2 regions of the Teichococcus aerofrigidensis genome follow, and region 1 is predicted to be linked to the other one. Evidence: predicted binding sites of a transcription regulator. Region 1 holds the regulator's gene; the other holds the start of a gene.
The links. The regulator HrcA, encoded in region 1, represses chaperone genes, less so after heat shock. The targets are predictions, from matches to a motif close to GTTNGCACTCNCNNNNNGNGAGTGCNAAC.
Positions count from the first base shown of each region.

Region 1 (14,523 bases):
CGGCACGCTGCGCCTGGCCGACGCGGCGGAGGCCGCGGCCGGCTGGCGGCGGATCGAGGCGCATGACGGGGCCTGCCTCGACCTGGTGCCGGACGTGGCCGGCGGCTTCCTCTCGGGCGGCGACGACGGCCGGCTCATCACCGTGGCGGGCGACGGCACGGTCACGGAACTGGCCGATTTCGGCGCCATGAAATGGGTGGAGCACCTCGCCAGCCACCCCTCCGGCCTGCGCGCCGCCTCGGTCGGCAAGCAGGTGCACCTGCTGGACGGGGCGGGGGCGCGGCTCAAGACGCTGGCGCATCCCTCCACCGTCGGCGGCGTCGCCTTCGATGCCAAGGGCAAGCGCATCGCCGCCGGGCACTACAACGGCGCCAGCCTCTGGTTCGTGAACAGCAAGGAGGACAAGCCGCGCGTCCTGCCCTGGAAGGGCAGTCACCAGCGCGTCGCCTTCAGCCCGGACGGCACGCATGTCGTGACGACGATGCAGGAGAACGCCCTGCATGGCTGGCGCCTGACCGACCAGCAGGACATGCGGATGTCCGGCTACCCCTCCAAGATCAAGTCCTTCTCCTTCACCGCCAAGGGCCGCTGGCTGGCGACCGCCGGGGCGGATTGCATCGTGCTCTGGCCCTTCTTCGCCGGCGGGCCGATGGGCAAGCCGCCGCTCGAACTCGCGGGCGGCGACGGCGTGCTCTGCACCCAGGTCGCCTGCCACCCGCAGCACGAGGTGGTGGCGGCGGGCTTCCAGGACGGGTTGGTGCTGATGGCCGAGATCGGCTCGGGCAAGATCGTCCCGGTCGCGGCACCCGGGCGCGGACCGGTCTCGGCGCTCGCCTGGAACGCCACCGGCACGCATCTGGCCTTCGGCACCGAGACCGGCTTCGCCGGGCTGGTCGATCTGTCGAAGCGGTAGGGGGCGCGATCGGGGCGCCGCCCTCAGAGGCCCACCAGCCGCAGCATCTCCCCGAACAGCGCCTCCCGCCGCGCCGCGAAGGCCGTGTCGCGCTCGCGCGTCAGGGCCAGCAGCGCCGCCGTATCGATGCCCCTGGCGGCGAGACGCTCCGGCGGGGTGAAGCCGATCCAGTCGGCGATGCAGCCGGCGTTCGCCTCGGGGTGGAACTGCAACCCCAGGGCCCGGCGATGGCGGAAGGCCTGGATGGTGCCCTCGGAGCGCGCCATCACCTCGGCCTCGGGCGGCAGGGTGACATGGTCGCCGTGCCAGCGGATCCAGGGGCCGCGCCAGAGCGGCCCGCTGCAGTCCTGCGTCTCCATCCAGCCCTCGTGGAAGGTGCCGCTGGGTGCGACCGTGCCGCCGATGGCGGCGGCGATCATCTGGGCCCCGAAGCACAGGCCGATGACCGGCCGCTCCGCCGCGATCCAGGCCGCCAGCAGCGCGCGCTGCCGGGCGATCCAGTCCTCTGTCTCATAGGCCGCGCGCGGCGAGCCCAGGCTGACGATCAGATCGGCCCCGGGCAGCGGGCCCTCCGCCACCTCCGACCCCGGCCGCACCTCCAGCCGGGCGCCCCGCCGCCGCAGCCAGTCACCGAAATGGCCGATCGGCGCCAGGGGTGAATTCTCCAGGACCAGCACGCGCATCGCTTCACCTCACCCCCGCGGGATACCGGCGAAGCCCGCCCCGCGACAAGAGCCGGCCCCGCATCAGGGCCCGCCCGGCGTCAGGGCCAGGACCCGGAGGGGGTCTAAGCAGGCCGGAGCCTGTCGCCACCAGCCCCACCAGCGCGCTGATCCATGGGCCGCGCCACCTGCCGGACACGCTGCCCCGCCCGGCTCCCTCGACCGTCCCCGCCGTCATCGTCATGGAGATGACCAGCAACCACGCCCTCGCCATGCTCCTGATGGCGACCTTGCCGCTGGCCTTCCTGGTCTCCCGCCAGGTCTGCCGCCGGCCGCTCTATGGCACCGGGGCGCTGCGCTTCCGGGACGGCCGGGGGAAGCGGGCCGCGGCCGCCCCGGCGCATCCCTCAGCGCATCACGGGGCAGCCATTGTGCGCCGCGCGGAAGCGGGCGGACTGCTCGTAGGTCGGCCGCCGGGACCGCATGATGCCGCCCAGCGGGCGATGCGCCTCCAGGCCGTTCCAGGGGCTGAAGGCCATGCCATCGTCGATCTCGCGGCTCAGCGCCGCATCCCAGCCGGGCTGCGGGGGCGCGGTGATGCGCGCCACCGCGACATAGGGGCTCTCCTCCTCCGGCCAGGCCACCGAGGCATCCTCCACCGGCATGGTCTCGGGATTGGTCATCAGTTGCACGCGCACCTCCCAGGCGCCGCCATGCGCGCTCAGATGCGCCCGCACCTGGTCGCGCAGGGCATCCGGGTGGCCGGAGGTGGGGACCTTGCTGCCGGCGAGCGCCAGCAGCTCCGGCGCCACCGGCGCGACCGAAAGCTTGGCGACATACGCGCCGTGACGCAGCGGCACCTGCGTCCAGAAGGTCTCTCCCAGGATCGAGGTGCCGGGGTGGCCGCCCAGGCTCTTGAGGAGGGCGCTTTCCCCGCCCACAGCCTCGACCACCTTCTCCGCCCCGCGCAGCACCGCCGAGGCCACCTTCTTGAGGCCCTGCGGCTGATCCGTGGTGCGCGCCAGCAGGCTGAGGCTGCCGGCGAAGGCCTTCGGGTCGGCGGCGGCGAAGGCCGGCGCGTTGGCCATGACGAAATCCTGGTTGCGGCCGGATTCGGCGCCCGGCAGGCGGGCGCCCGGCACGTCCAGCACCTTGAGCGCGAGGCCGCGCGGCACGGTGATGCTGTCGTCCAGCAGGTCGCCCGGATTGGTGGAGAAGCGCATCACCACCGCATAACGCCCGGGCGTGGCGAAGAGGCCCTGCGCCAGCTCGGCCGGCAGGCCCTCCGACACCGTCATCTCCCCCTTGACCAGGCCGTGGCTCTTGGCGTGCACGCCGCGCAGGGCATGGCCTTCATCGGCCAGGGTGGTCTCACCGATGGTTCTGAGCGCCGCCGCCAGACGCGACACGGTCTCGGCTTCGTCCTTGGCGGGTCGCTCCAGGGCGGAATCGTAACGGACAGGGGTCATGCGCGGCTCCACGGGGGCCCCAGGGGAGGGGGCCCCCTGAAGAGCATCCAGGAGGGAACGCCCATGGCCCGCGCGCTGTTGCGGCGCCGGCCGCCTCAGCCGATGCGGATCAGCCGCGCCAGCGCCGCTACATGCTCGGGCGGCGTGGGCGGCACGATGCCGTGGCCCAGGTTGAAGACGAAGGGCCTTCCCCGCATCGCCGCCAGGATCGCGCGCGCCTCCGCCTCCAGCGCCGCCCCGCCGGCGACCAGCGCCTGGGGGTCGAGATTGCCCTGCAGCGTGACCTGCGCGGGCACCTGCGCCGCCGCCCAGCGCGGGTCCATCCCGGTGTCCATCGCCACGGCCTCCGCCCCTACCCGCTGGGCGTATTCCACCAGCAGCGGCCCGGCCAGGCGCGGGAAGCCGATCAGCGGGATGTCCGGCCGCACCTTGCGGATGCCGCGCACGATCGCGGCCGCCGGCTCGATCGACCAGCGGCGGAACTGCGCCGGCGGCAGCAGGCCCGCCCAGCTGTCGAACAGCATCAGTGCTTCCGCGCCGGCCTCAGCCTGGGCCAGGAGGTAATCCACGGTTGAATCGACGAGGATACGGATCAATTTTCCGAACAGGAGCGGGTCGCCATAGGCCATCCGCCTGGCCTGGGCGAACTCACCGCCACCCCGCCCTTCCACCATGTAGCAGGCCACGGTGAAGGGGCTTCCGGCGAAGCCGATCAGGGCGGCGCGCGGCGCTTCCTGAGCCAGCCCGGCCCGCACCCGCGCCACCGTCTCCAGGATGGGCGCGATCCGCGCCCGCGCGCCCTCGGGGTCTAGCGCCGCGATCGCCGCCGCGTCGCGCAGCGGCTCGAGCAGCGGGCCTTCCCCTTCGGCATAGCGCAGCCCCTGCCCCATGGCCCAGGGCAGCATCAGGATGTCGCTGAACAGGATCGCCCCGTCCATGCCGTAGCGGCGCAGCGGCTGCAGCGTCACTTCCGCGGCCAGTTCCGGCGTCGTGCACAGGCGGATGAAGTCGCCCGCCTGGGCCCGCAGCTGCCGGTACTCCGGTAGGTAGCGCCCGGCCTGGCGCATCAGCCAGAAGGGCGGGGGCCAGATCGCCTCCCCGGCAAGGGCGCGCAGCAGTGGCTTCGATGCGTGTTCCATGGCGCCCCTTTCTCTGAAAAAGAGTCTTTAAGAAAGATGGGGGGTCTGTAGGCCCTGTGGATAAGGGGGACACAATATCGCCGGTGTCTGTCCACAAGCTTCTCCACAGGCCCGACTCGAGCGGAAACCCAGCTTAAAGGCCGGTTTTCGGGCTTTTCCACAGAGTCCTGCGGACAGATGTGCCCAGTTGCCCCCAACCCCCTGAAAATGCGGATTTCATCCCCGATTCACCCAGGGGCCTTCCGCTGCCGCTCGGTTTTCCCCAATGTCCACAGCAATCCCCGCTATTCTCCCCTGACCGATCCCCCGACAAACCTCCCCGGCAAGACCACAGCCTGAACCACGGAAACGCCCGCCCCGCATGATCAACCTGCATCTCGTCTCCGACAGCACCGGCGAGACCCTGAATTCCATCGCCCGCGCCACCCTGTCGCGCTTCGCCGACCCGCATGTGGTGCATCACCGCTGGTCCCTGGTGCGTTCGCATCTGCAGCTCGAGCAGGTGCTGGAGGGGATCAAGGCCGAGCCCGGGCCGGTGATGTTCACCCTGGTGGACCGCTCGCTGCGGCATGCGCTGGAGGAGGTGTGCCAGCAGCTCCGCATCCCCTGCCTGTCGGTGCTGGACCCGGTGATGGACCTGCTGCAGGCGCAGATCGGCCAGCAGGCGCGGGAGAAGCGCGCCGCGCAATACGTGCTGGACGCCGACTATTTCCGCCGCATCGACGCCATGCATTACGTGCTGGCGCATGATGACGGCCAGGGCGTGGCCGGCATCGCCGAGGCCGATTGCGTGCTGGTGGGCGTCTCCCGCTCCAGCAAGACGCCGACCTGCTTCTACCTTGCCAATCGCGGCATCAAGGCGGCGAATGTGCCGATCGTGCCCGGCGCGCCGCTGCCGGACGAGCTACTCGACCCGCCCTGCCCGGTGATCGGGCTGACCATCGACACGACGGCGCTGATCGACATCCGCCGGCACCGGCTGAAGCTGATCGGCAGCGGCGGCGTGCGGCAGGACACCAACGACTATGTGGACTTCGAGGCGGTGAAGGCCGAGATCCAGGCGGCGCGCCGGCTCTGCACCACGCATGGCTGGCCGGTCATCGACGTGACGCGCCGCTCCATCGAGGAGACGGCGGCGACCGTGCTGCAGCTCATGGAGGCGTGGCACACCCGCCGCAACCAGGCGCCGCCCCCGAAGCCGGCGGATATCGGCGCGTGATCCGCCTGTTGCTGGCCTCCTCCTCCGCCACCCGCGCGGCGTTGCTGCGCGGGGCCGGGCTGGCCTTCGAGGCGCACCCCGCCCGGGTGGACGAGGCGGCGCTGAAGGAGGCCGCGCGGGCCGAGGGCATCCCGCCGGCGGAGGCCGCGCTCCTGCTGGCCGAGGCCAAGGCCGGGCGCATCGCCCGGCGCGAGCCGGAGGCGCTGGTGCTGGGCGCGGACCAGCTCCTGGTCTGCGGCGACGACTGGTACGACAAGCCGGCGGACATGGCCGCGGCGCGTGCCCAGCTCCTGGCGCTGCGGGGCCGGACCCATGTGCTGCACACGGCGCTGGTGGCCTGGCGGCACGGCCGGCGCGTCTGGCAGCATGTGGCGGCGCCGCGGCTCGCCATGCGCCCCTTCACCGAGGCCTTCCTCGACCGCTACCTGGCGCTGGAGGGCGAGGCGGTGCTGCATTCGGTGGGCGCCTACCGGCTGGAGGGGCCGGGCATCCAGCTCTTCGACAGGGTCGAGGGCGAGCACAGCGCCATCCTCGGCCTGCCGCTGCTGCCCCTGCTGGGCTTCCTGCGGCAGCACGGCGCGCTGCCTGAATGAGGCGCCCCGGCGGCCCCTGGACGCCGGCCGGGTGGCCGGGTTAACGGCCGGGCCTGTGGAAGGTGAGGATCTCTGGCTCTGGCTGAGCCGACGGGCATGGCCGCTCTGGCTGGAGCGCGGCATCGACTGGCGCGCGCGTGCCTTCCACGAGAGCCTCACCCTGGACGACCATGCCTGCACGGCCACCTTCCGCCGCCTGCGGGTGGCGGCGCGTCAGATCTACAGTTTCGCCCTGGCGCGGCGGCATGGCCTGCCACGTGCGGACGAGGCCGTGGAACTCGGCCTCGACTTCCTGCGCCGCACCGCCGCCCATCCGGACGGCGGCTATGCCTGGCGCTTCGCGCTGGATGGCCGCGTCATCGATAGCCGGCGCGACCTCTACGACCACGCCTTCGTGCTGTTGGCGCTGGCGGCCGCCAGCCGCGTGGCGCCGCCGGAGCCGCTCCGGCGCGAGGCGCTGGCGCTGGACGACTTCATCGAGCAGCGGCTGGCGCATGCCTCGGGCGGCTATCTGGAATCCCTCCCTCCCGCCCTGCCCCGGCGGCAGAATCCGCACATGCATCTGCTGGAGGCGCGCCTCGCCGCCGCCGAGGCCTTCGGCGAGGTCCGCTTCCTGCGCGGCGCGGAGGCGCTGCTGAACCTCTTCCTGGCCCGCTTCCTGCCGGATGGCTGCCTGGCGGAGTTCTACGACGACGACCTCCGCCCGCTGGAATCGCCGCACCGCGCGGAGCCGGGGCACCACAGCGAATGGCTCTGGCTGCTCGACTGGCAGGCACGGCTGTCCGGCCGGCCCGCTCCCGCCGGCGCGGTCGCGGCGCTGCGCCGCTTCCTGGCCGCGCATGGCCGCGACCCGGCCACCGGCGCCCTGCGCGACGCGGTCTGGAGCGATGGGCGGGTGATCGCCGGCGGCGCCCGCCTCTGGCCGCAGACCGAGCGGCTGAAATCCGCCGCGCTGGGCGGCGACCCGGCCGAGCAGGCGGAGGCACGGCGGGTGCTCGCCACCTATCTGCGGCCCGACGGGCTCTGGCATGAACGCCGGCTGGCGGAAGGCGGCATGAGTCCGGAGCCCGCCCCGGCCAGCAGCCTCTACCATCTGAGCTGCGGCATCGCCTTCATCGCGCAACCCGGCGGCGACGCGCGGCCTTGAGAGCAGAAGCGCAGGCGGGAGCGCGGTGGTCATGAAGGTCATCATCTGCGGCGCCGGGCAGGTCGGCACCACCATCGCCCGGCATCTGGCGATGGAGGGCAATGACGTCACCGTCATCGATGCCTCGGCCGAGGCGGCGCGGCGGGCGGACGAGAGCTATGACGTGCGGGGGATGGTGGGTTTCGCCTCGCATCCCGAGGCGCTGCGCCGCGCCGGGGCGCGGGAGGCCGACCTGCTGATCGCCGTCACCCGCTCGGACGAGGTGAACATGGTGGCCTGCCAGGTCGCCCATGCACTGTTCCATGTGAAACGTCGCATCGCCCGGCTGCGCCATCATGGCTATCTGGAGCCGATCTGGCGCGAGGCCAGGCCGCCGCCGGTCGATGTGGTGATCTCGCCGGAGGTGGAGGTGGCGCGCGGTGTCGCCCGCCGCCTGCGCACGCCGGGCGCCTTCGACATGGTGCCGCTCGCCGACGGGAAGGTGCAGCTGCTCGGCATCCATTGCGACGATGCCAGCTGCGGCATCGCCGGCGCCCGGCTGGGCCAGCTGCGGCAGGCGGCGGAGGGCCGGGGCTATGTCGTCGTCGCCCTGGTCCGGGAGGGCCGGGCCTTCGTGCCGGGCCCCGAGGATCAGGTGGCCTGCGGCGACGATGTCTATGTCATCGCCCAGCCCGAGCATGTCGACAGCGTGATGGCGGTGTTCGGCCACCGGGAGCAGGCGGCGCGCCGGGTCGTCATCGTCGGCGGCGGCAATGTCGGCCTGCATCTGGCGCGGATGCTGAAGCGCGACGCGCTGGTCTCGCTCAAGGTGATCGAGCACGGGGCGGAACGCGCCGCCCACATCGCCGAGACGCTCGGCAGCGGGACCGTGGTGCTGCAGGGCGATGCGCTGGACCGCGAACTGCTCGAGGAGGCCAATATCGCCGAGGTCGATACCCTGGTCGCCGTCACCAACGACGACGAGACGAACATCTTCGTGTCCGTCCTGGCCAAGCGGGCCGGCTGCGGCCGGGTGATCACCCTGGTGAACAAGGCCTCCTACGCCCCGGTGGTGGATTCCCTCGGCATCGACGCAGTGGTGAGCCCGAGCAGCATCACCATCTCCTCCATCCTGCGCCATGTGCGGCGCGGCGCCGTGGCGCAGATCTACCAGCTGCGCGGCGATTTCGGCGAGGTGATCGAGGCGCGCGCGCTGGCCGGCTCGCGCCTCGTCTCGGCGCCGCTGGGGGAGGTGGGCGTGCCCGCGGGCATGCTGATCGGCGCCGTGGTGCGGGACGGCCGGGCCTTCATCCCGGACGCGGCCACCACCGTGGCGCCCGGCGACGACATCATCGCCGTCATGGCCTATACGGCGCGCGAGGCGGCGGAGGCGCTGATCGCCCTGCCGGGCAGCGCCCCGGGCCAGGGCGCGTGAGCGACGCCACGGCGCGTCCGCCGCCCGGCGGCGCCCGATCCGGCCCGGCGGCGACCCCTGCGGCGGGTGGCCACTGGGCGCCGCCTCCGCTGCGCCCGGTGCTGCAGCTCATCGCGCGCATGCTGCTGGTGCTGGGCGGCTTCATGCTGCTGCCGGCCCTGCTCGACCTGTCGCAGGGCCATCCCGACTGGCGGCCCTTCGCCGCCTCGGCCCTCGGCACCGCGCTGGCCGGCGGGCTGCTGCAACGCCTGACCCGCTGCGAGCTGCAGGCCGGGCTGAACCTGCGCCAGGCCTTCGTGCTGACGCCGCTGAGCTGGCTCGCCATCTGCGCCTTCGCCGCCGTGCCCTTCCTGCTGTCGCAGCATCCGGGCCTTGGCGGCAACCTGACAAACGCGGTCTTCGAATCCGTCTCCGGCCTGACCACCACAGGCTCCACGGCGGTCAGCGGGCTGGACGAGGCGCCACCGGGCATCCTGCTCTGGCGCGCCCTGCTGCAATGGCTGGGTGGCATCGGCATCATCGCCACCGCGCTGGCCATCCTGCCGACCCTCGGCGTCGGCGGCATGCAGCTCTTCCGCACCGAAAGCTCCGACCGCTCGGAGAAGGTCATGCCGCGCGTGCGGCAGATCGCATTGGCCATCGTCCTGACCTATCTGGCGCTGACCGTGCTCTGCGGCCTCGCCTACGCGCTGGCCGGGATGGACGCGCTGGACGCCGCCGCGCATGCGCTCACCACCATCTCGACCGCCGGCTTCTCCACCTCCGACCAGTCGCTCGCCCGCTGGGACAATCCCGCGGTGCACTGGATCGCCATCGCCGGCATGCTGGCCGGCGCGCTGCCCTTCGTCCTCTATGTCCGCCTCGTGCGGCGGGACTGGGCCATCCTGCGCGACAGCCAGGTGCGCGCGCTGCTCGGGCTGGTCGCAACGGTCACCGCCGGGCTGACGCTCTGGCTGGTGCTGCGCGGCACCTACGGGGTCTGGGAAGCGCTGCAGCACGCGGCCCTCGCCACGGTCTCCATCGTCACCACCACCGGCTTCGCCTCGGCCGATTACACGCAATGGGGCGGCGGGGTGGTGGGGCTGGTGTTCGGCCTGATGTTCGTCGGCGGCTGCACCGGCTCCACCACCGGCGGCATGAAGATCTTCCGCCTGCAGGTGATGGCGGTCATGCTGCGCGGCCAGTTCCTGCGCCTGCTCTATCCCCGCGGCGTCTTTCCCCGCCTCTATGACGGCAAGCCGCTGCCGGATGACGTGATCGGCTCGGTGGTGGTGTTCTTCACCCTCTACTTCATCTGCTACGGCGTGCTGACCATCCTGCTGATGGCGATGGAGCTGGATTTCCTGACCAGCGCCAGCGCGGCCGTCAGCATGCTCTCAAATGTCGGCGCGGGGCTTGGTCCGGTGATCGGGCCGGCCGGGCATTTCGGCAACCTGCCGGACGGCGCCAAGTGGCTGCTCTGCTTCGCCATGCTGCTGGGCCGGCTCGAGCTCTTCACCGTGCTGATCCTGTTCATGCCGCGCTTCTGGCGCGGCTGAGGCTCATTCGCTGAGCATCACCGTGCCGCCCCAGGACAGGCCGATCAGCAGCAGGGCCAGCAGCGCCGTGGCCGCCGCCGGGTGGCGCGAGGCGCGGTCGAGCAGCAGGCCGGCGGCACCGGCGCCCAGGCCGAACAGCAGCAGCGCGGCCAGGAAGCCGTTCATCACCGGGTTGTTCATCCCTTCCGCTCCTGGCGCGGCGCGGCCGGGCCGGTGCCCGAATCGCTGTAGCGCGACAGCGGCGCGGCGCGGTTCTGTTCCATCCTCGGGGCGGTCCGGGTCTCCTGCGGCGCGGCGCCGGCCGCCTCGCCGGAGCGTGTGGCGGCGGGGACGGCGGCGAGCCAGCCGAGCAGGGCCAGGGGCCAGATCCGGGAACCGGTCATATCCGTCATGATGCCCTCCTGCGCTTGTCCGCGCCCTGCGGCACTCCGAATTACAGGGAGGATGCAACGGCTTCGTGGCCATGATGTGTCGGCGCATGACAGGATGGCGCCGCGTCGGCGCCACGGGGCTTCACGCCTGCTTGAGAGGGAGGCAAAAAGAGCTGTCCCGATGAAGGATACGAGGAACTTGGCCAGGGGATCCGCTTCGTCGTTCTTCTCGTCCGGCCGCAAGGCCGCCGGCGCGGCGGGACTCGACAGCCGCGGCGCGGCGATCCTGCGCCAGATCGTCGAGCTCTATGTGGAGACGGGAGAGCCGGTGGGCTCGCGCACCCTCTCGCGCCGGCTGCCGCTGACCCTCTCGCCGGCGACCATCCGCAACGCCATGGCGGATCTGGAGGAGGCCGGGCTGCTCTTCGCGCCGCACACCTCCGCCGGCCGCCTGCCCACCGAGCGTGGCTTGCGCCTCTTCGTGGACGGCCTGCTGGAATTCGGCGACCTTTCGGAGGAGGACCGCGACGCCATCGCCGCGCGCTGCGCCGCTTCGGGCCGCAGCATGGAGGAGACGCTGTCCGAGGCCGGGCAGATGCTCTCGGGCCTCGCCGGCGCCGCAGGGCTGGTGGTGGCGCCCAAGACCGAGGCGGCGGTCAAGCATATCGAGTTCGTCGCCCTCTCGCCCGGGCGGGCGCTGGTGGTGCTGGTGAACGCGCATGGCCAGGTGGAGAACCGCGTCATCGAGGTGCCGCCCGGCCTGCCCCCCAGCGCCTTCAGCGAGGCCAGCAACTTCATCAATGCCCGCCTCTCCGGCCGCACGCTGGAGGAGACGCGCGCCACGGTGGCGGACGAGATCCAGGCCAACCGCACGGCGCTCGACGCGCTGACGCAGCAGATGATCGAGTCCGGGCTGGCCACCTGGGCCGGCGGCGGCGGCGGCTCGCTGATCCTGCGGGGCCAGGCGAAGCTGCTGGAGAACCTCGACCAGATTGCCCGCGTGCAGGAGATCCAGGCGCTGTTCGAGCGGCTGGAGGCGCAGGAGACCATGCTGCGCCTGCTCGAGCTGGCGCAGCGCGGCGAGGGCGTGCAGATCTTCATCGGCGCCGAATCGGGGCTGTTCAGCAGCGCCGGGCTGTCGATGGTCGTGGCGCCCTTCCGCGACGGCAAGGAGCAGATCGTCGGCGCCATCGGCGTCATCGGCCCGACGCGGATCAACTATCGCCGGGTGATCCCGGTGGTGGACTATACCGCGCGGGTGATCGGGCAGCTGCTGGGCTGACCGCCCCGACTCAGAGTGCTCCGGCCGGCGCCAGGGGGGTGCCGTCCACCAGCCGGCTGTAGCGATAGGGCGTGGGATCGACGATCGGCGCGTCCCCGGCCACCAGGTCTGCCGCCAGCCGCCCCGCCGCCGGGCCGATGCCGAAGCCGTGGCCGCTGAAGCCGGTGGCCAGGAAGAAGCCGCGCAGCCCGTCCACCGCCGAGATCACCGGCACCGCGTCGGGGGTCGAATCGATGGTGCCGCCCCAGGCCTCGGCGCATTCCAGCTCGCCGAGGCTCGGCAGGTCGGCCTTCAGCGAGGCCAGCGCCTGCTCCACCAGCGTCATGTCCGGCGCCGGATCGAGCACGCGGGTCTTCTCGAAGGGCGTCACCTCGTTCATCGACCAGCGGGCGCCGGCGAGGAGGGCCTGGAAGAAGGGCCGACCCAGCGTCAGCTTCAGCTTGGCCCGCCGCTGCACGAAGGTGGGCCAGAACTGCCGGCCATAGCGCAGGCTGTCCGGCGTGATGTGCACCGTGCCGCGCCCCCGGAAGGCGACGGTGTAGCCGCCATCCTCCCGCCGCCGCATGCAGTGCCCCGGCGTGCCGAGCGCCCCGGCCAGCAGCATCTCGCCCGTGGTGGTGCGGAAGGCGGTGCCGTTCACCATCAGCTGCGGCAGGGCGATGCCGTGGCGGCGGCAGAACAGGGTGGACCAGGCGCCGCCGGCCAGCAGCACGGCGCTCGTGCGGATGGTGCCCTTCTCCGTCACCACCCCGCTCACCGACCCGCCCTGGGTCTCGAGGCCCCGCGCCGCGCAGTTCTGGAACAGCTTCACGCCGAGCCGCCGCGCCCCGGCGGCCAGCGCCGGCGCCGCCATGGAGGGCTCGGCGCGGCCGTCGCTCGGCGTCTCCATGCCGCCGACCCAGCCCGCCTGGCTGTCCGGCAGGCGCTCCTTCACCTCCGCCGCGCTCAGCATGTGGCTGTGCACCTGCATCTCGCGCGCCATGTTCGCCCAGCGCTCCCAGGAGGCGAGCTCGGCCGGGTCCTTCGTCACCCACATGACGCCGCGGCGGCGGAAGCCGAGATCGGCGTTGATCTCCTCGTGCAGGCGGCCCCAGATGGCGAGGCTCTCGCGCGCCAGCGGGATCTCGTGGCGGTCGCGGCCCTGCTGGCGGCACCAGCCCCAGTTCCGGCTCGACTGCTCGCCGCCGACATGGCCCTTCTCGATCAGCGCCACCGAATGCCCCTTCTGCGCCAGGGCGTAGGCGGCGGAGACGCCGATGATGCCGCCGCCGATGACGACGACATCGGCCTGCGCGGGCAGGCGTTCATCGCCGGCGATGCGATCGACGGGAGGCGACATGGACGGGCTCCTGGAGGCTGGTCGTGGTGGAAGGTCGGTGGGCGGCGCGGCGCGTGGTCGTCAGGACCAGTACCAGTCGCGGATGTTCCAGCAGTTGGAGGAGGTGTTGATGTTCGGCCGGAAGCCGTTCAGCCCTTCCTTCGTGCCCTCGACCAGGGCCTGCTGGAAGATCGGCAGGATCGCCAGCTCCTCGCGGATGATCCGCTGGATGCGGCCGTAGATCGCCTTGCGCCGGTCCTGGTCGAACTCCGTCGCGCCTTCCGCCAGCAGGCGGTCCACCTCGGCGTTCTGGAACTGGATGTTGTTCTGCCCGCGCCCGCCCTTGGCGCCGATCGCCTTGCTGCTGAAGCGCGGCGTCACGTCCGGATCGCCGCCCAGCTGGTAGTTCACGGCGACCATCACCGAGCTGAACTTCGACTGCTGCCAGAACTCGCCCCAGATGACGGCGGCGGGCATGTTTTGGATCCTCATGGCGGCGCCGACCGCCTGCCAGTCCTGCATCAGCAACTGCTGCGCCTGCTCGCGGATCGGATTGCCGGTGGTGGTGGAATTGGCGATCTCCAGCCGCTGCCCGCCCTTCTCGCGGATGCCGCGCGCGCCCCGCTTCCAGCCGGCGGCGTCGAGCAGCGCGTTGGCCTTGCCGGGATTGTACTCGTGCTTCGGCAGGTCCTTCTCGATCGCCCAGGACTGGTTGGGCAGGAAGGATTCCGTGGGCGTCGGCAGGCCGTAGTACAGCGCCTCGATCAGCGCCTGCTTGTTCATGCCGAGGTAGAGCGCCTCGCGCACCGCCTTGTCCGCCCAGGGGCCGGATTCGAGATTGGGCGCGATGCTCTCGACCGAGGCCGTCGGATTGACGTGGACCTTCCGCCCGCGCAGCCCCTTCGCCTCATCGGCGAAGTTCGGGCTGATGCCGGCGATGCCGGTATAGTCCACCTGGCCGGTGCGGAACTGCGTGTACAGCACCGTCAGGTCGGGGATGTACTTGAAGACCGCCCGCTCGAGATGCGGGCCGCTGCCGTGATAGGCCGGGTTGGCCAGCAGTGTGACGTTGTCACCCGCCGCGCGGCTGCCCCAGCGGAACGGGCCGGTGCCGACCGGGGCGTGGTTGAAGGGCGAGAGGTTGGGGTCCGCGACTCCGGCCAGAAGGTGCTTCGGCACCATGAAGGTCAGCGAGAGGATGGAGAGATAGGGCGCGTAGGCCGTTTCCATCCGCCACTGGATGCGGTCCGGCGCCTCCACGCGGATGTCCTTGACCAGGCTGTGGCCGACGCGATTGCGGACGCGGAAATCGGGGTTGTTGATCAGCTCCAGCGTGAACTTCACGTCCTCGGCGGTGAAGGGCGTGCCGTCATGCCATTTGGCGTCGCGCCGCAGCTTGATGGTCCAGAGCAGGCCGTCGGCGGAGATGCCGCCGTTCCGCTGGGTCGGGATCTCGGC
Region 1 covers NZ_JBSXMU010000031.1:17,374-31,896, forward strand. The annotation lists gene ACVMLK_RS09200 (WD40 repeat domain-containing protein) at 1-913, shown strand, start outside; gene ACVMLK_RS09205 (type 1 glutamine amidotransferase) at 937-1,596, opposite strand; gene ACVMLK_RS09210 (catalase family protein) at 1,983-3,044, opposite strand; gene hemE (uroporphyrinogen decarboxylase) at 3,140-4,183, opposite strand; gene ACVMLK_RS09220 (pyruvate, water dikinase regulatory protein) at 4,545-5,402, shown strand; gene ACVMLK_RS09225 (Maf family protein) at 5,402-5,995, shown strand; gene ACVMLK_RS09230 (AGE family epimerase/isomerase) at 6,051-7,142, shown strand; gene trkA (Trk system potassium transporter TrkA) at 7,174-8,556, shown strand; gene ACVMLK_RS09240 (TrkH family potassium uptake protein) at 8,553-10,094, shown strand; gene ACVMLK_RS09245 (hypothetical protein) at 10,098-10,274, opposite strand; gene ACVMLK_RS09250 (hypothetical protein) at 10,271-10,486, opposite strand; gene hrcA (heat-inducible transcriptional repressor HrcA) at 10,647-11,747, shown strand; gene ACVMLK_RS09260 (NAD(P)/FAD-dependent oxidoreductase) at 11,758-13,086, opposite strand; gene ACVMLK_RS09265 (peptide ABC transporter substrate-binding protein) at 13,147-14,523, opposite strand, start outside.

Region 2 (14,523 bases), on a different contig from region 1:
CAATCTGTCCGACCCCGCCGCGCCGCAGGCGCTGATCGAGAAGGTCGAGGCGGAGCTCGGGCGGCTCGACATCCTGGTCAACAATGCCGGCTTCACCCGGGACGGCCTGGCCATGCGGATGTCCGACCAGGACTGGTCGGACGTGCTGGAGGTCGATCTGGCGGCGCCGTTCCGGCTGGCGCGCGCCTCGCTGCGCGGCATGATGAAGCGTCGCTCGGGCCGGATCGTCTCGATCGCCTCGATCGTCGGCGTCACCGGCAATCCCGGCCAGGCGAACTATGCGGCCGCCAAGGCCGGGCTGATCGGCATGAGCAAGTCGCTGGCCCAGGAAGTGGCCAGCCGTGGCATCACGGTGAATGTCGTGGCGCCCGGCTTCGTGCGCACCCCGATGACCGATGCGCTCAACGAGCAGCAGAAGGCCCGGCTGATGGAGCGGATTCCGCTGGGCCGCATGGGCGAGGCCACTGATATCGCGGCCGCGGTTGCCTATCTGGCATCCGATGCCGCCGGCTGGGTCACCGGCGCCACCCTGCACGTGAACGGCGGGATGGCGATGACCTGAAACGGAACGGCCGGGAAATCTGTTCCCCGGCTTGCTTCCATGTTAATGCCGCGCAGGTCGACGACGGGGGCGGTCCCCGTCCGGAATGCCGGCAGCGTCTGCAAGCAGGAGAGACTCGGGCGATGAGCGATACCGCCGAGAAGGTGAAGAAGATCGTTGTCGAGCACCTCGGCGTCGAGGAAGCCAAGGTCACGTCCGAGGCGTCGTTCATCGACGACCTGGGGGCCGACAGCCTCGACACCGTCGAGCTGGTGATGGCCTTCGAGGAGGCCTTTGGCGTCGAGATTCCCGACGACGCGGCCGAGAAGATCACGACCGTCAAGGACGCGATCGACTATATCGAGGCGCAGAAGGCCGCCTGAGGGCCTTCCATCCGCGCCGCGCAAGTAGACGTCTGGGGGAGATAACGCGTGTTCGGTTCTCTGACGACGCCGCGACGCGTCGTCGTCACCGGGATGGGCATTGCATGCCCGCTCGGCGTCGGCGTCGATCATGTGTGGCGGCGGATGCTCGCCAGCGAGAGCGGCATCGGCCCGATCAGCCTCTTCGATGCCAAGGACCTGCCGGCGCGTATCGCCGGCGAGGTTCCGGCTGGCGCCAAGACCGAGGGAAAGCTCGACTTCAACGAGTGGGTCCCGGTCAAGGACCAGAAGAAGATGGACCGCTTCATCCAGCTCGCCCTCGTGGCGGCGACGGAGGCGGTCGAGGATTCGGGATGGATGCCCGAGGGTGAGGCGGATCGGAACGCCACCGGCGTGATGATCGGCTCCGGCATCGGCGGCCTGCCCGCCATCGCCGAGAACGCCCTGCTGGTCGGGGCCGGCAAGGCCCGCCGCCTGTCGCCCTTCTTCATTCCCTCGGCGCTGATCAACCTGGCCTCCGGCCATGTCTCGATCAAATACGGCTTCAAGGGACCGAACCACGCCGTGGTCACGGCCTGCGCCACCGGCGTGCACGCGCTGGGCGACGCGGCACGGCTGATCGCATTGGGCGATGCCGATGTCATGGTCGCCGGCGGCACCGAGGCGGCGATCAGCGATATCGGCATGGCCGGCTTCTGCGCCGCCCGTGCCCTCTCGACCGGCTACAACGACACGCCGCAGGAGGCCTCGCGCCCCTGGGACGAAGGTCGCGACGGCTTCGTCATGGGCGAGGGCGCCGGTATCCTGGTGCTCGAGGAGTACGAGCACGCCAGGAAGCGCGGCGCCAAGATCTACGCCGAGGTCCTGGGCTACGGCATGTCGGGCGATGCCTATCACATCACCGCCCCGGCCGAGGGCCATGAAGGCGCCTTCCGGGCCATGAAGGCGGCGTTGCGCGACGCCGGCGTCACCCCGGAGCAGATCCAGTACGTCAATGCCCACGGCACCTCGACGCCGTTGGGCGACGACCTGGAGCTGGAAGCGGTCGAGCGGCTTTTCGGCGAGGCCGCGCGTGGCCTCGCCATGTCCTCCACCAAGTCGGCGATCGGGCATCTGCTCGGCGCCGCCGGCGCCGTGGAAGGGGTCTTCTCCATCCTCGCCATCCGGGACGGGGTGGCGCCGCCCACCCTCAACCTGCGCAAGCCCTCGCGGGAGAGCGTGATCGACCGGGTGGCGCTGCAGCCGCAGGAGCGGCCGATCGACGTGGCGCTGTCGAACAGCTTCGGCTTCGGCGGCACCAATGCCAGCATCCTGTTCCGCAAGGCGGGCTGAGGCACTTCCGGCCGGGCGGCAGGTTCTTCCCCTCCGCCCGGCCAGCCCCATCTGAGCATCAGGTGGGTGAAGGGCTCGCGGCCCTGGCTCAGCCTCCTTCCCCGCTTGCCGACGAGGAGGGCCGATCTTGCGCAAGTTCTGGATGTTCCTGCTGACCCTATTTCTTCTCCTGGTCGTGGCCGGCGCCGGAACGGCCTGGTGGGGCTGGCGCAGCTGGTCGGCGCCGGGCCCGCTGGCGCAGGCGACGCCGGTGGTGGTCGAACGCGGCGGCGGTGTCCAGACCATCGGCGCGACCCTGGCCGAGCGAGGAGTGATCCGTGATCCGCGCCTCTTCGCCGCGGCCGTCTGGCTGACGCGGGAGGAGGGGCCGCTGCGGGCCGGCGAGTTCCTCTTTCCCGCCCAGGGTTCGCTGCGCGACGTGCTGGCCGTGCTCCGCACCGCGCGCCCCGTGCAGCGCCGTCTGACTCTGCCGGAAGGTCTGACCGCCCGGCAGATGGCGGCGATCCTGCAGCAGGCGGAGGGCCTGTATGGCGACCTGCCGACCATCGACGAGGGCGAGCTGCTGCCGGAGACCTATGCCTATAGCTGGGGCGACAACCGCGCCGGCGTGGTGCGGCGTGCCGCCGCCGCCATGCGCGAGGCGCTGGACCGGTTGTGGAAGGAGCGGGCCCCGGATCTTCCCCTGGCCAGCCCGCGAGAGGCGCTGGTGCTGGCCTCCATCGTCGAGCGGGAGACCGGGATGCCGGAGGAGCGGGGGCGGGTGGCGGCGGTCTTCATCAATCGCCTCCGCCGCAACATGCCCCTGCAATCGGACCCGACGGTGGCCTATGCCGCGGCCGACGGCGCCGTGCTGGACCGGGCGCTGACCCGGGCCGACCTGGACCGCGAGCATCCGTTCAACACCTACCGCAACCGCGGGCTGCCGCCCGGGCCGATCGCCAGCCCCGGAATCGAGTCGCTGCGCGCGGTGCTGCGGCCCGACAGCACCGACGACCTCTACTTCGTGGCCGACGGCACCGGCGGCCATGCCTTCGCCCGGACCCTCGAGGAGCACAACCGCAACGTCGCCCGGTGGCGCGCCATCGAGCGACGCAGGGCCACGCCCTAGGCCGGCTGTTCAGCCTCGTCCCACCGGCTTGGCGGGCAGGCGGGCGGCGATGGCGGCGCGCAGCGCCATGGGCAGGGCGCCGGCCAGGCGGGCCATGGCATAGGTCGGCCAGGGGAAGGCGATTCGCGCCCGGCCGGCCTCGATGCCCCGCAGGACGCGCCGCGCCGCCGCCTCCGGTGTCAGCAGGAAGGGCATCGGGAAGTCGTTCACCGCCGTCATCGGGGTGCGGATATAGCCCGGGCAGACGGCGTGGATGCGCAGCCCCCGGTAACGCTCGGTCGCGTCATGCGCCTCGGCCCAGCGCTGCACGGCGGCCTTGCTGGCGCAGTAGGCGGCGGCGCCCGGCGTGGCGACGAAAGCGGCGACCGAGGCGATGACCGCCACCCGGCCGCGGATGCCGTCGGCGCCCGGCGGCTGCGCCGCCATCCTGTCCAGGGCGGGCAGGGCGGTGTTCAGCACACCGGTGACGTTCGTCGCGAAGATCGCCCGGGTCTGCCCGGACGGTTCCGCCACCCCGCCGGTGCCGCCGGAGACGCCGGCATTGGCGACCAGCAGGTCCAGCCGATCCATCCCCTCCACCCAACGGGCCGCCGACCCGGCATCGCGCACATCGAGCGTGGTCTCGCGCACCTGGGCTCCGGCGGCGCGGCAGCGGTTGGCCGCGCCGGCGAGGCGGGCCTCGTCCCGTCCCGTCAGATGCAGCGTCACGCCGGGCCGGGCACAGCCCAGGGCCAGAGCCAGGCCAAGGCCGGAGGAGGCGCCGGTGATGGCGATCGTCGTCCAGTCTCGGCGCGCCATGTCTTGCATCCTGTGCCGGAGGGGAAGAGAAGGCCGGTCATGGCCATTTCGTCGATGACCGGCTTCGCCCGGCAGTCGGGAGCCCTGCCGGACGGTACGGGTTTCGTGTGGGAACTGCGCAGCGTCAACGGGCGCGGGCTGGATCTGCGCCTGCGCCTGCCGCCCGGGCTGGATCCTCTGGAGGCACCGCTGCGCGAGGCCGTGGGGGTGCGCTTCAAGCGGGGCAACATCTCCGCCACGCTGTCCCTGAAGAGGGAGGAGCAGCGGCCCCGCCTGACGCCGGATCCGGTGGCGCTGGAGCAGGCCATCCTGCTCGTCCTGGCGGTGGCCGCGCGCATCCCCGGCTGCCCGCCGCCGCGCGCCGAGGCGGTGCTGGCCCTGCCGGGCGTGCTGCGGGCCGAAGCGGCCGATCCCGCCGCGGGCGAGGAGGAGGCCCGGCGAGCCGTGCTCTCCCGGGCCTTCGCCCTGGCGCTCGACGATCTGGCGGCCGCCCGCCGGGGGGAGGGGGAGAAGCTCGCCGCCATCCTCGCCACCCTGCTCGACGAGATCGCCGCCCTGCGCGAGGTGGCGCTGGGCGAGGCCGCCGCCCAGCCCGCAGCGCACCGGGCCCGGCTGCGGGCGGCGCTGGCCGAGATGCTGGAAGGCGAGCGCCGGGTGCCGGAGGAACGGCTGGCGGCGGAAGTGGCGTTGCTGGCGCAGAAATCCGACGTGCGGGAGGAGCTGGACCGGCTCGGCGCGCATCTGGCCGCAGCCCGCGCCCTGCTCGCGGAACCCGGGCCGGTGGGCCGCAGGCTGGAGTTCCTGACCCAGGAGTTCGGCCGCGAATCGAACACGCTGGGGGCCAAGTCGGCCAGCCTGGGGCTGACCCGCATCGCCCTGGACCTGAAGGCCGCGCTGGAGCGGCTGCGCGAGCAGGCGGCGAACGTCGAATGAACCGGATCTCCCGCCGGGGCCTCTGCCTCGTCCTCGCCGCGCCCTCGGGGGCCGGCAAATCCTCGGTCAGCCGGGCGCTGCTGGAGCGGGAGAAGGATCTCCGCCTCTCCGTCAGCGCCACCACGCGGGCGCCGCGCCCGGGCGAGCAGGAGGGGGTCCATTACTTCTTCCGCAGCATGGCGGAGTTCGAGGCCATGGAGGCATCCGGCGCGCTGCTGGAATCGGCCCGGGTCTTCGGCCGCCGCTACGGCACGCCGCGCGCCCCGGTGGAAGAGGCGCTGGCGGCCGGGCGGGACGTGCTCTTCGACATCGACTGGCAGGGCCACCGCCTGCTGCGCGCGGCTTTGCCGGCGGATGTGGTTAGCCTGTTCCTGCTGCCGCCGAGCCTGGCGGAGCTGGAACGCCGGCTGCACGGGCGGGGTCAGGATTCGCCGGAGGAGATCGCCCGCCGCATGCAGGCGGCGCGGGACGAGATCAGCCACTGGGCGGATTTCGACCATGTGCTCGTGAACAACGACTTCCACGAGACGGTGGCGGAGGCGCGGTCGATCCTGCATGCGGCGCGCTGCGCCCGCGGCCGCCAGCCTTGGCTGCCCGCCTTCATCGACGAACTGCTGAAGCCCTGACGATGGGCGGGCCCGTCATGCTGCTGCATGTCCTGGGGCCGATCTTCGCCCTGATCGGCCTCGGCTATCTCTTCGCCCGGCGGCGCTGGGTGAGCGAGGAAGGGCTGCGCGGCCTCAACGAATTCGCCTTCAAGCTGGCCATGCCGGCCCTGCTCTTCGCCGGCGCCACCTCGCCCCATTCCGGCGGCGGGGTGGTGGCGGTGGCGTTCTTCGCCGGCTGTCTGACGACCTATGGCCTGGCCCTGCTGCTGGGGTGGCGGCTGCTGCGGCTGCGGCTCTCCGAGGCCGGCTCCTTCGCCCTCAACTGCAGCTTCGGCAATACCAACATGATCGGCATCCCGGTCATCCTGGCGGTCTTCGGCCAGAGCGGGCTGGCGCTGCTGCTGGGCATCCTGGCCCTGCATTCGCTGATCCTGTTGCCGCTGGCCACGGTGGTGGCCGAGCTCGCGCACAGCAGCCAGGCCTCGATGACGCGGATCCTGAAGCCGACGCTGCTCGCCGTGCTGCGCAACCCGATCGTGCTGGCGGTGCTGCTCGGCCTGCTGGTCACGCTGGCCGGCATTCCGGTGCCGGCCACCGCGCGCCGCTTCCTCGACCTGGTGGGGCAGGCGGGGCCGCCCGTGGCGCTGTTCACCCTGGGCGCCAGCCTGCTCTCCTTCAATGCCCGGCGCGACTGGCCCGAGGCGCTGATGGGCTGCGGCCTCAAGCTGGCCTTCATGCCGGGGCTGGTCTGGGGTGCCGGGCTGGCGCTCGGGCTGGGGGGGGAGGCGCTGGCCGTGGCGGTGCTCACCGCCGCCATGCCGACCGGCGCCAATGCCTTCTTCCTAGCGCGGCGCTACATGAGCGGTGCCGAGCGCTCCGGCGCCACGGTGTTGATCGCGACGCTGCTCTCCACCGTGACGCTCTCGGCGCTGCTCCTGCTCCTGACGTGAGCGGGGAATCGGCCGGTTTTCTTCTCAGTGCAGGTTGAACTGGCCCTCGGCGTACCGAAATTCGGCGGGCCGGGTCAGGGCGCTCGACGCTACCCGCACGGAGTGCAGCGGACCATGGATCTCCCGCTGCCAGAAGGCCAGGAAGCGGTGGAGCTCCGGGAAGCGGGGCGCATGATCCACCTTCTGCCAGACGAAGCTCTGCAGCAGGCCCGGATGATCGGGCAGGTGGTAGAGGATCTCGGCGGTGGTCAGGCGCCAATCCGGGATTCGGACGAAGCCTTCGATATCCCGCAGCAGCATGGGCGATCGTCTCCGTTCTGGTAGCCGGCCCGGCCTTCGGGCCGTTCTGTTCCCCTTTCGGGCCAGGAGAGCATGCCATGGCGTGACCAGCGGATGACAAGAAAAACCGTCTGGTTTCAGTGCCTTGGCACTCTTCGACAAAGAGTGCTGCCGAACGCTTGACGACCTCCGAGGAGCGCCCTAGATCGTCAGCACTCTCCGGGAGTGAGTGCTAACAGGCTCGCCGGCCGGAGAGGCAACCGTCGCTGAATGCGCCACAATAGGGCGTCAGGAGAGGGCCAATGAATTTCCGTCCTTTGCATGACCGCGTCGTCGTCCGCCGGCTGACCGCCGAGGAGAAGACCGCGGGGGGCATCATCATCCCCGACACCGCCAAGGAGAAGCCGCAGGAAGGCGAGATCGTCGCCGTCGGCTCCGGCGCGCGCAACGAGAAGGGTGACCTCGTCGCCCTCGACGTGAAGGTCGGCGACCGTGTCCTGTTCGGCAAGTGGTCCGGCACCGAGGTCAAGATCTCCGGCGAGGAGCTCCTGATCATGAAGGAATCCGACCTGATGGGCGTGATCGCGGCCTGAGCCTGCGGACCCCCGTTTCCCACGAACCGATCAGAACAGAGGTAGAGAATCATGGCTGCTAAGGACGTCAAGTTCGGCGCCGGTGCCCGCGAGCGGATGCTGCGCGGCGTCGATATCCTGGCCGATGCCGTCAAGGTGACGCTGGGCCCGAAGGGCCGCAACGTCGTCATCGACAAGTCCTTCGGCGCGCCGCGCATCACCAAGGACGGTGTGACGGTCGCCAAGGAAATCGAGCTGGCCGACAAGTTCGAGAACATGGGCGCGCAGATGGTGCGCGAAGTGGCCTCGAAGCAGAACGACCTGGCCGGTGACGGCACCACCACCGCGACCGTGCTGGCCCAGGCCATCGTCCGCGAGGGCGCCAAGGCCGTGGCCGCCGGCATGAACCCGATGGACCTGAAGCGTGGCGTCGACAAGGCGGTGGCCGTCGTCGTCGAGGAGCTGAAGGCCAAGACCAAGAAGATCACCACCTCCGGTGAGGTCGCCCAGGTCGGCACGCTGTCCGCCAACGGCGAGTCCGAGATCGGCGAGATGATCGCCCAGGCGATGGAGAAGGTCGGCAACGAGGGCGTGATCACGGTCGAGGAGGCCAAGGGCATCCAGACCGAGCTCGACGTCGTCGAGGGCATGCAGTTCGACCGCGGCTATGTCTCCCCGTACTTCATCACGAATGCGGAGAAGATGATCGCCGAGCTCGAGAACCCCTACATCCTGATCCACGAGAAGAAGCTGTCCCAGCTGCAGCCGATGCTGCCGCTGCTGGAGAGCGTCGTGCAGTCCGGCCGTCCGCTGGTGATCGTGGCCGAGGATGTCGAGGGCGAGGCCCTGGCCACCCTGGTCGTCAACAAGCTGCGCGGTGGCCTGAAGATCGCCGCCGTGAAGGCCCCGGGCTTCGGTGACCGCCGCAAGGCGATGCTCGAGGACATCGCGATCCTGACCGGTGGCCAGGTGATCTCCGAGGATCTCGGCATCAAGCTCGAGACCGTCACGCTCGACATGCTGGGTCAGGCCAAGACCATCCGCATCGAGAAGGAGAACACCACGATCGTCGATGGCGCCGGCGCCAAGGACGACATCCTGGGCCGCGTGGAGCAGATCAAGGCGCAGATCGAGGAGACCACCTCGGACTACGACCGCGAGAAGCTGCAGGAGCGCCTGGCGAAGCTGGCCGGTGGCGTCGCCGTCATCCGTGTCGGTGGCTCCACCGAGGTCGAGGTGAAGGAGCGCAAGGACCGCGTCGACGACGCGCTGCACGCGACCCGCGCCGCGGTCGAGGAAGGCATCGTGCCGGGTGGTGGCGTGGCCCTGCTGCGCGCCGCCGGCAAGCTCGCCGACCTGAAGGGCGACAACAACGACCAGCATGTCGGCATCGAGATCGTTCGCCGCGCCATCCAGGTGCCGCTGAAGCAGATCGCCGAGAATGCCGGCAAGGACGGCGCCGTGATCGCCGGTGAGGTCCTGCGCGACGGCACCTACGAGTACGGCTATGACGCCCAGCTCGACGAGTACAAGAACCTCGTCGACGCCGGCATCATCGACCCGACCAAGGTCGTCCGCACCGCCCTGCAGGACGCGGCCTCCATCGCCGCCCTGCTGATCACCACCGAGGCGATGATCGCCGAGCGTCCGGAGAAGAAGGCTCCGGCCGGCGCTCCGGGCGGCATGGGCGGCATGGGCGGCGACATGGACTTCTGATCCTCCGGGATCGAGGTCCGGCCCCCGGGCTGGAACAGCAGGAGGGGCGGCCGCAGGGCCGCCCCTTTTCGCATGCGCGGGGGCTAACGCGTTCGTTACGAAACGGCGCCGGTTTGCGTTGACAGGGCGGTGCCGATCTGCCCCACTTCTTCTCGCCAACCGCTGCCGATCGCCTTGCCGTGCCTCCGGAGACCCGGTCGCCTTCAAGCCGTGAAACCGGATGGGCCACAGGCAAGGGCGCTCATGCCCTGCCGCCGCATTTGAGAGGAGTGCGTCGCCATGGCGACCGGCACCGTGAAGTGGTTCAACGCGACCAAGGGCTTTGGATTCATCGTCCCGCAGGATGGCGGCAAGGATGTCTTCGTGCACATCACCGCCGTCCAGAAGGCGGGCCTACAGGGCCTGAACGAGAATCAGAAGGTCAGCTACGACGTGGCCATGGAGCGCGGCAAGGCTGCCGCGATCAACCTGAAGCCGCTCTGAGGCCCCGGCGGAGGCGGCCAACTAGGCCGCGTCCGGCTTGCATGCCCGCTCTCCCTTCTAGGAGGCGGGTTTTTTCGTCCGTCAGGCGGTTTCCCAGCCGATGGCGCGCCGCAGGAAGGCATTGCCCAGGGCGGAGAAGGCGGCGACCTCGCCATTGTCCTTGCCATAGCCATGTCCGCCGGCCGCCGGCTCGTAGAACAGCGCCTCGTAGCCCAGAGACTGGAGCCTGGCCGCCATCTTCCGCGCATGGCCGGGATGGACGCGATCGTCCCGCCGGCTGGTGGCGATCAGGATCGGCGGATAGGGCCGCCCCGCCACGGCGGCCTGATAGGCCGAGAAGTGGCGCATGAAGGCCCAGTCCTCGGGCCTGTCGGGGTCGCCATACTCGTCCTTCCAGCTCGCCCCCGCCAGCAACCGCGTGTAGCGGCGCATGTCGATCAGCGGGATGGTGCAGAACAGCGCGCCGAAGCGTTCCGGGTAGCGGGTCAGCATATTGGCGATCAGCAGGCCGCCATTCGAGCCGCCCTCCGCCGCGATCCGCCCGGGCCGCGTCACGCCGCGCCGCACCAGGTCGGCGGCGACGGCGGCGAAGTCGTCGTGCGAGAGGATCTTGCCCTGGCGCCGCCCCGCCTCGTGCCAGGCGGTGCCGAACTCGCCGCCGCCCCGGATATTGGCGATGACCGCCGTGCCGCCCTTGGCCAGCCAGAGCAGGCCGGAGGTGCTGCTGTAGGCGGGCAGCAGCGGGATCTGGAAGCCGCCATAGCCGGTCATGTGGACCGGCGCATCGCCGCTCCCCCCGCCTTCCTGGTGGCGGGGACCGATCTGCACATAGGGAATGCGCTCGCCATCGGTCGAGACGGCCTCGTGGCGCGAAACGGCCAGGCCGCTGGCGTCGAAGGCGGGCGAGGATCGCCGCAGCACCGCCGGCGCCGTCAGGCGGATGTCCGTCAGCAGCATCTCGGGCGGCGTGAGCGGGTCCTGCGCCATGACCAGCAGCGTGCCGTCGGATTCGTCCTCACGCTCGTCGAGCGGGCGGAGGCCGACCACGCCGATATCCGGCAGGCCGGTGACGGGCGCCGAGGTCCAGCCCTCCTCGCCGGGCGTGAGGAGGGTGAAGACGGGGCGCAACTCGTCGAGCACGGAGAGCACCAGCCGGCCGGCGCACCAGAAGAAGCCCTGCAGGGCCCGGCGCGGCGCCGGCGTGAACAGCGTGCGGAAGCGGGCCTCGCCCGCCAGCACCTCCGCCAGCCGCGCGCCCAGTACGGTGTCCGGGGCGTGGGTGACGCCACCCACCGTCCAGGGCTTGCGCGGCTGGGCGGCGAGCCAGCCGCGCTGCCAGGACAGGCGCAGGTCGGTCGGCAGGTCGATGCGGCGGGAGCGGCCCTCGCGGTCGCCGAGATGGATCGCCTGGTCGAAGAAGCCGAGCTGCTCCTGGAAGACCAGGATCTCCCGCCCGTCCTCGCGCTCCACCCCGCCCCAGGCGCCCATGGACTCCACGCCGGTCTCGAACAGGATGCGGGCCTCGCCCGGCGTCTCGCCCCGGCGCAGCAGGCGGATGCTGCGCGGATAGCCGGAGCGGGTGGAGCTGGCCGCGTCGAGCGCCAGGGAGACCAGCAGCGTGTCGCGGTCCAGCCAGTCGGCACCACCCTTGGCTTCCGGCAGGGCGAAGCCGCCTGCCGGGAAGGCGCGGGTCGCGAGATCGTATTCGCGCAGCACCACGGCGTCGCCGCCGCCGCGCGAGAGGCGCAGCAGGGCGCGGTCATGCGTCCCCGGCAGGGTGCCGGCGCCGCGCCAGACCCAGTCCTCGCCCTCGGCGGCGGCCAGGGCGTCGAGGTCGAGCAGCACCTCCCAGTCCGGCCGCTCCTGGCGGAAGCTGTCGAGCGTGGTGCGGCGCCACAGGCCGCGCGGCTGCGCCGCATCCTGCCAGAAGTTGTAGAGATGCGCGCCGCGGCGGGTCACGAAGGGCAGCCGGTCCGGCCGGTCCAGCGCCGCCTTCACCGCGTCGCGGTCGGCGGCGTAGCGGGCATCGGCGAGGCGGGCGAGGGTGGCCGCGTTCTGCGCCTCCACCCAGGAGAGGGCGCGCTCCCCCTCGATCTCCTCCAGCCACAGAAAGGGGTCGTCCTCGGTCATGCGGCGGCTCCGTGCCGGAGGGAGAGACTCGGGAGGGAAAGTGGCTCAGACGATCTGGTAGCGGGCCTTGGCCGCCCGCTCGATGGCGCCGGCGATCAGGCGGTCGATATCCAGGCCGATGCGGAAGTCCTGCAGGAAGCGCAACTCCTCCTGGGTGGCGTCGCCATCCGCCGCCGCCACCTCGCAGGCCAGCAGATAGGCGGTCTCCCGCAGGCGGGGCGGCAGCGTGTCCCGGATCAGGGCGCAGGCGCGGTCCAGGCCGTCGTTCTGCCGCAGCAGGGTCAGGCAGGACTCCGTCACCGTCTCGATCTCCTCGGGGAGGAATCCGTCGAAGACCGGCAGTTCCTGCACCAGCCGCGCCATCATGCCCAGCTCGGCATCGGACATCTGCTGGTCGGAGGCGGACATCAGCACCATGGCGCAGACCAGGGCCTCCTGCGCATTGAAGCGGATCTTGGTGTGCGGCATCGGTCTCTTCCTTGTTCGGCGAAGGCCTAACGCAGGGCGGGCGCCGCTTCAATCGCCCCGGCGGGCGGGCCGCCGAGGAAGGCGGCGGTCTGCCGGACCGCCTCGGCGAGGCCCAGGCGCTGCGGGGTCACGCCGTCCGGCAGGCCGGCGAGCAGGCGTGAGGGGGTGCGGGGATCGAGCAGCACGAAGACGCCCCGGTCGTCGGCGCGGCGGATCAGCCGGCCGAAGGCCTGCCGCAGCCGGTGCCGGGCGATGGCATCGTCATAGGCGGATGGCCGGCCGCCCGAGAGATGGATCCGCCGCTCCCGGTGGAGGATGGAGGGGCGCGGCCAGGGCACGCGGTCGAACACCAGCAGGCGCAGCGCGCGGCCCGGCACGTCCACCCCGTCGCGCAGCGCGTCGGTGCCGAGCAGGCAGGAATCCTCCTCGGCGCGGAAGATGTCGACCAGGGTCGCGCTGTCCATGGCGTCCACATGCTGGGCGTAGAGCGGGATGCCGGCCTCGGCCAGGGCGGGGGCGAGGCGGGCGTGCACCTCGCGCAGCCGGCGGATGGCGGTGAACAGGCCGAGCGCGCCCCCGCCGGCGGCCAGGAAGAGCTGCTGCATCGCCGCCGCCACCTGGGCGGGGCTGTCCCGGCTGAGATCCTCGACGATGAAGGCCCGCGTATTGGCGGCATAGTCGAAGGGCGAGGGCAGGGCGGCGCGGATGGCCGGGTTCGGCAGGTGCTGCACCCCGGTGCGCGCCTCGGCCTCGCGCCAGGCGGCCTCGGGGTCGTGGCGGGCGGCGTCGCGCAGCGTGGCGGAGGCGATCAGCACGCCATGGGCCGGAGCTGCCACCTGGGTGGCGAAGGGCACGGTGGGGTCCAGCCAGTGGCGGTGCAGGCCGGCATCGATGTCGCGCCCCTCGCGCCGGGACAGCGCCAGCCAGTCCACGAAGGTCGGCCGCTGGCCGGGCTCGGCGGGGGCCTCGCGCAGCTGGCGCAGCATGGCGGTCCAGGCGGTGAGCGGCATCAGGGCGCGCCGCTCGACGCTGCGGATGGCGGTCTCCAGGCGGATGCGGTCGCCGGTCTCCAGCTCCTGGTCCGGGTCCTCCAGGATCCCGGCGAGCAGCTTCGCCAGGTACTTCAGCGGGTCGCGCAGCGCCTCGAGCGCCGTCTCCAGCGCGGCGGCGGCGCCGGGGAGGTCCGCGTGCAGGGGATGGAGGTCGCATTCGGCGTCATAGAGCGGATCGGCCTCGGCGCTGCGCGCCAGGACCTGGGCGCGGGCGGCGCGCAGGAAGGCCTCGCCGGGCGCGGCCCCGTCCTCGGCCTCGTCCCAGCGGTCCCACCAGCCGGCGCCGGGCAGGGCGCGCGCGGCATGTTCCACCAGGTCGAGCGGCGGCAGCAAAGCGGGGTGCTGGGCCAGCATCTCCTCCAGCCGGCGGCGCAGGCCGCGCGCCCGGCTCCGCCCGCCTTCCTGGCCCAGCAGCCAGCGGCGCAATTCGGCCATCTCGGCGCCGCAGAGGGCGGCGGAGAAGGCCCCGTCGGCGGCATCGAAGAGATGGTGCCCCTCGTCGAAGACATAGCGCAGCGCTGGCCCGTCCTCGCCGCCGCCCAGCGCCGCCTGGACCATCACCAGGGCGTGGTTGGCCACGACCAGGTGCGCCCCGGCGGCGCGGCGGATCGAGTGCTCGACATAACACCGCTTCCAGTGCGGGCAGGCGGAATGGATGCACTCGCCGCGGCGGTCGGCCAGGAGCGAGATGCTGCCGGGCGGAAACAGCTCGACCAGCCAGCCGGGAAAGTCGCCGCCCAGCAGGTCGCCGTCCCGCGTGGCCAGGGCCCAGCGCGCCACCAGGGCGAGGGCGGTGAGGCGGCCCGGCATGGCGCCGCTCACCGCCTCGTCGTAGTTCAGCAGGCAGAGGTAGTTCTCGCGCCCCTTGCGGATCACCACCTTGCGGCGCCGCTCCTCGGGTTCCGGATAGAGGCGGGCCAGCTCCTGGTCGAGCTGGCGCTGCAGGTTGCGGGTATAGGTGGCGATCCAGACCGGAGCGCCGTTCCGCTCGGCCCAGAGGCTGGCCGGCGCCACATAGCCCAGCGTCTTGCCGGTGCCGGTTCCCGCCTCGGCCAGCACCAGGCGGGGCTCGCCGGCCAGCTCCCGCGGGGTGAAGGCAAGGCTGGCGGCGGAGGCGAAGTCCGCCTGGGAGGGGCGCTGCTCGGCACCTTCGCCGAGGATCTCGGCCAG
Region 2 covers NZ_JBSXMU010000032.1:226-14,748, reverse strand. The annotation lists gene fabG (3-oxoacyl-[acyl-carrier-protein] reductase) at 1-562, shown strand, start outside; gene ACVMLK_RS09365 (acyl carrier protein) at 685-924, shown strand; gene fabF (beta-ketoacyl-ACP synthase II) at 973-2,256, shown strand; gene mltG (endolytic transglycosylase MltG) at 2,384-3,364, shown strand; gene ACVMLK_RS09350 (SDR family NAD(P)-dependent oxidoreductase) at 3,374-4,162, opposite strand; gene ACVMLK_RS09345 (YicC/YloC family endoribonuclease) at 4,202-5,095, shown strand; gene gmk (guanylate kinase) at 5,092-5,721, shown strand; gene ACVMLK_RS09335 (AEC family transporter) at 5,724-6,653, shown strand; gene ACVMLK_RS09330 (usg protein) at 6,678-6,953, opposite strand; gene groES (co-chaperone GroES) at 7,235-7,525, shown strand; gene groL (chaperonin GroEL) at 7,577-9,220, shown strand; gene ACVMLK_RS09315 (cold-shock protein) at 9,500-9,703, shown strand; gene ACVMLK_RS09310 (prolyl oligopeptidase family serine peptidase) at 9,785-11,833, opposite strand; gene ACVMLK_RS09305 (tellurite resistance TerB family protein) at 11,879-12,301, opposite strand; partial or broken gene ACVMLK_RS09300 (ATP-dependent DNA helicase) at 12,328-14,523, opposite strand, start outside.
Region 2: groES (co-chaperone GroES) is a predicted target of HrcA. The motif match lies at 7,141-7,169, and genes of this name have one in related genera.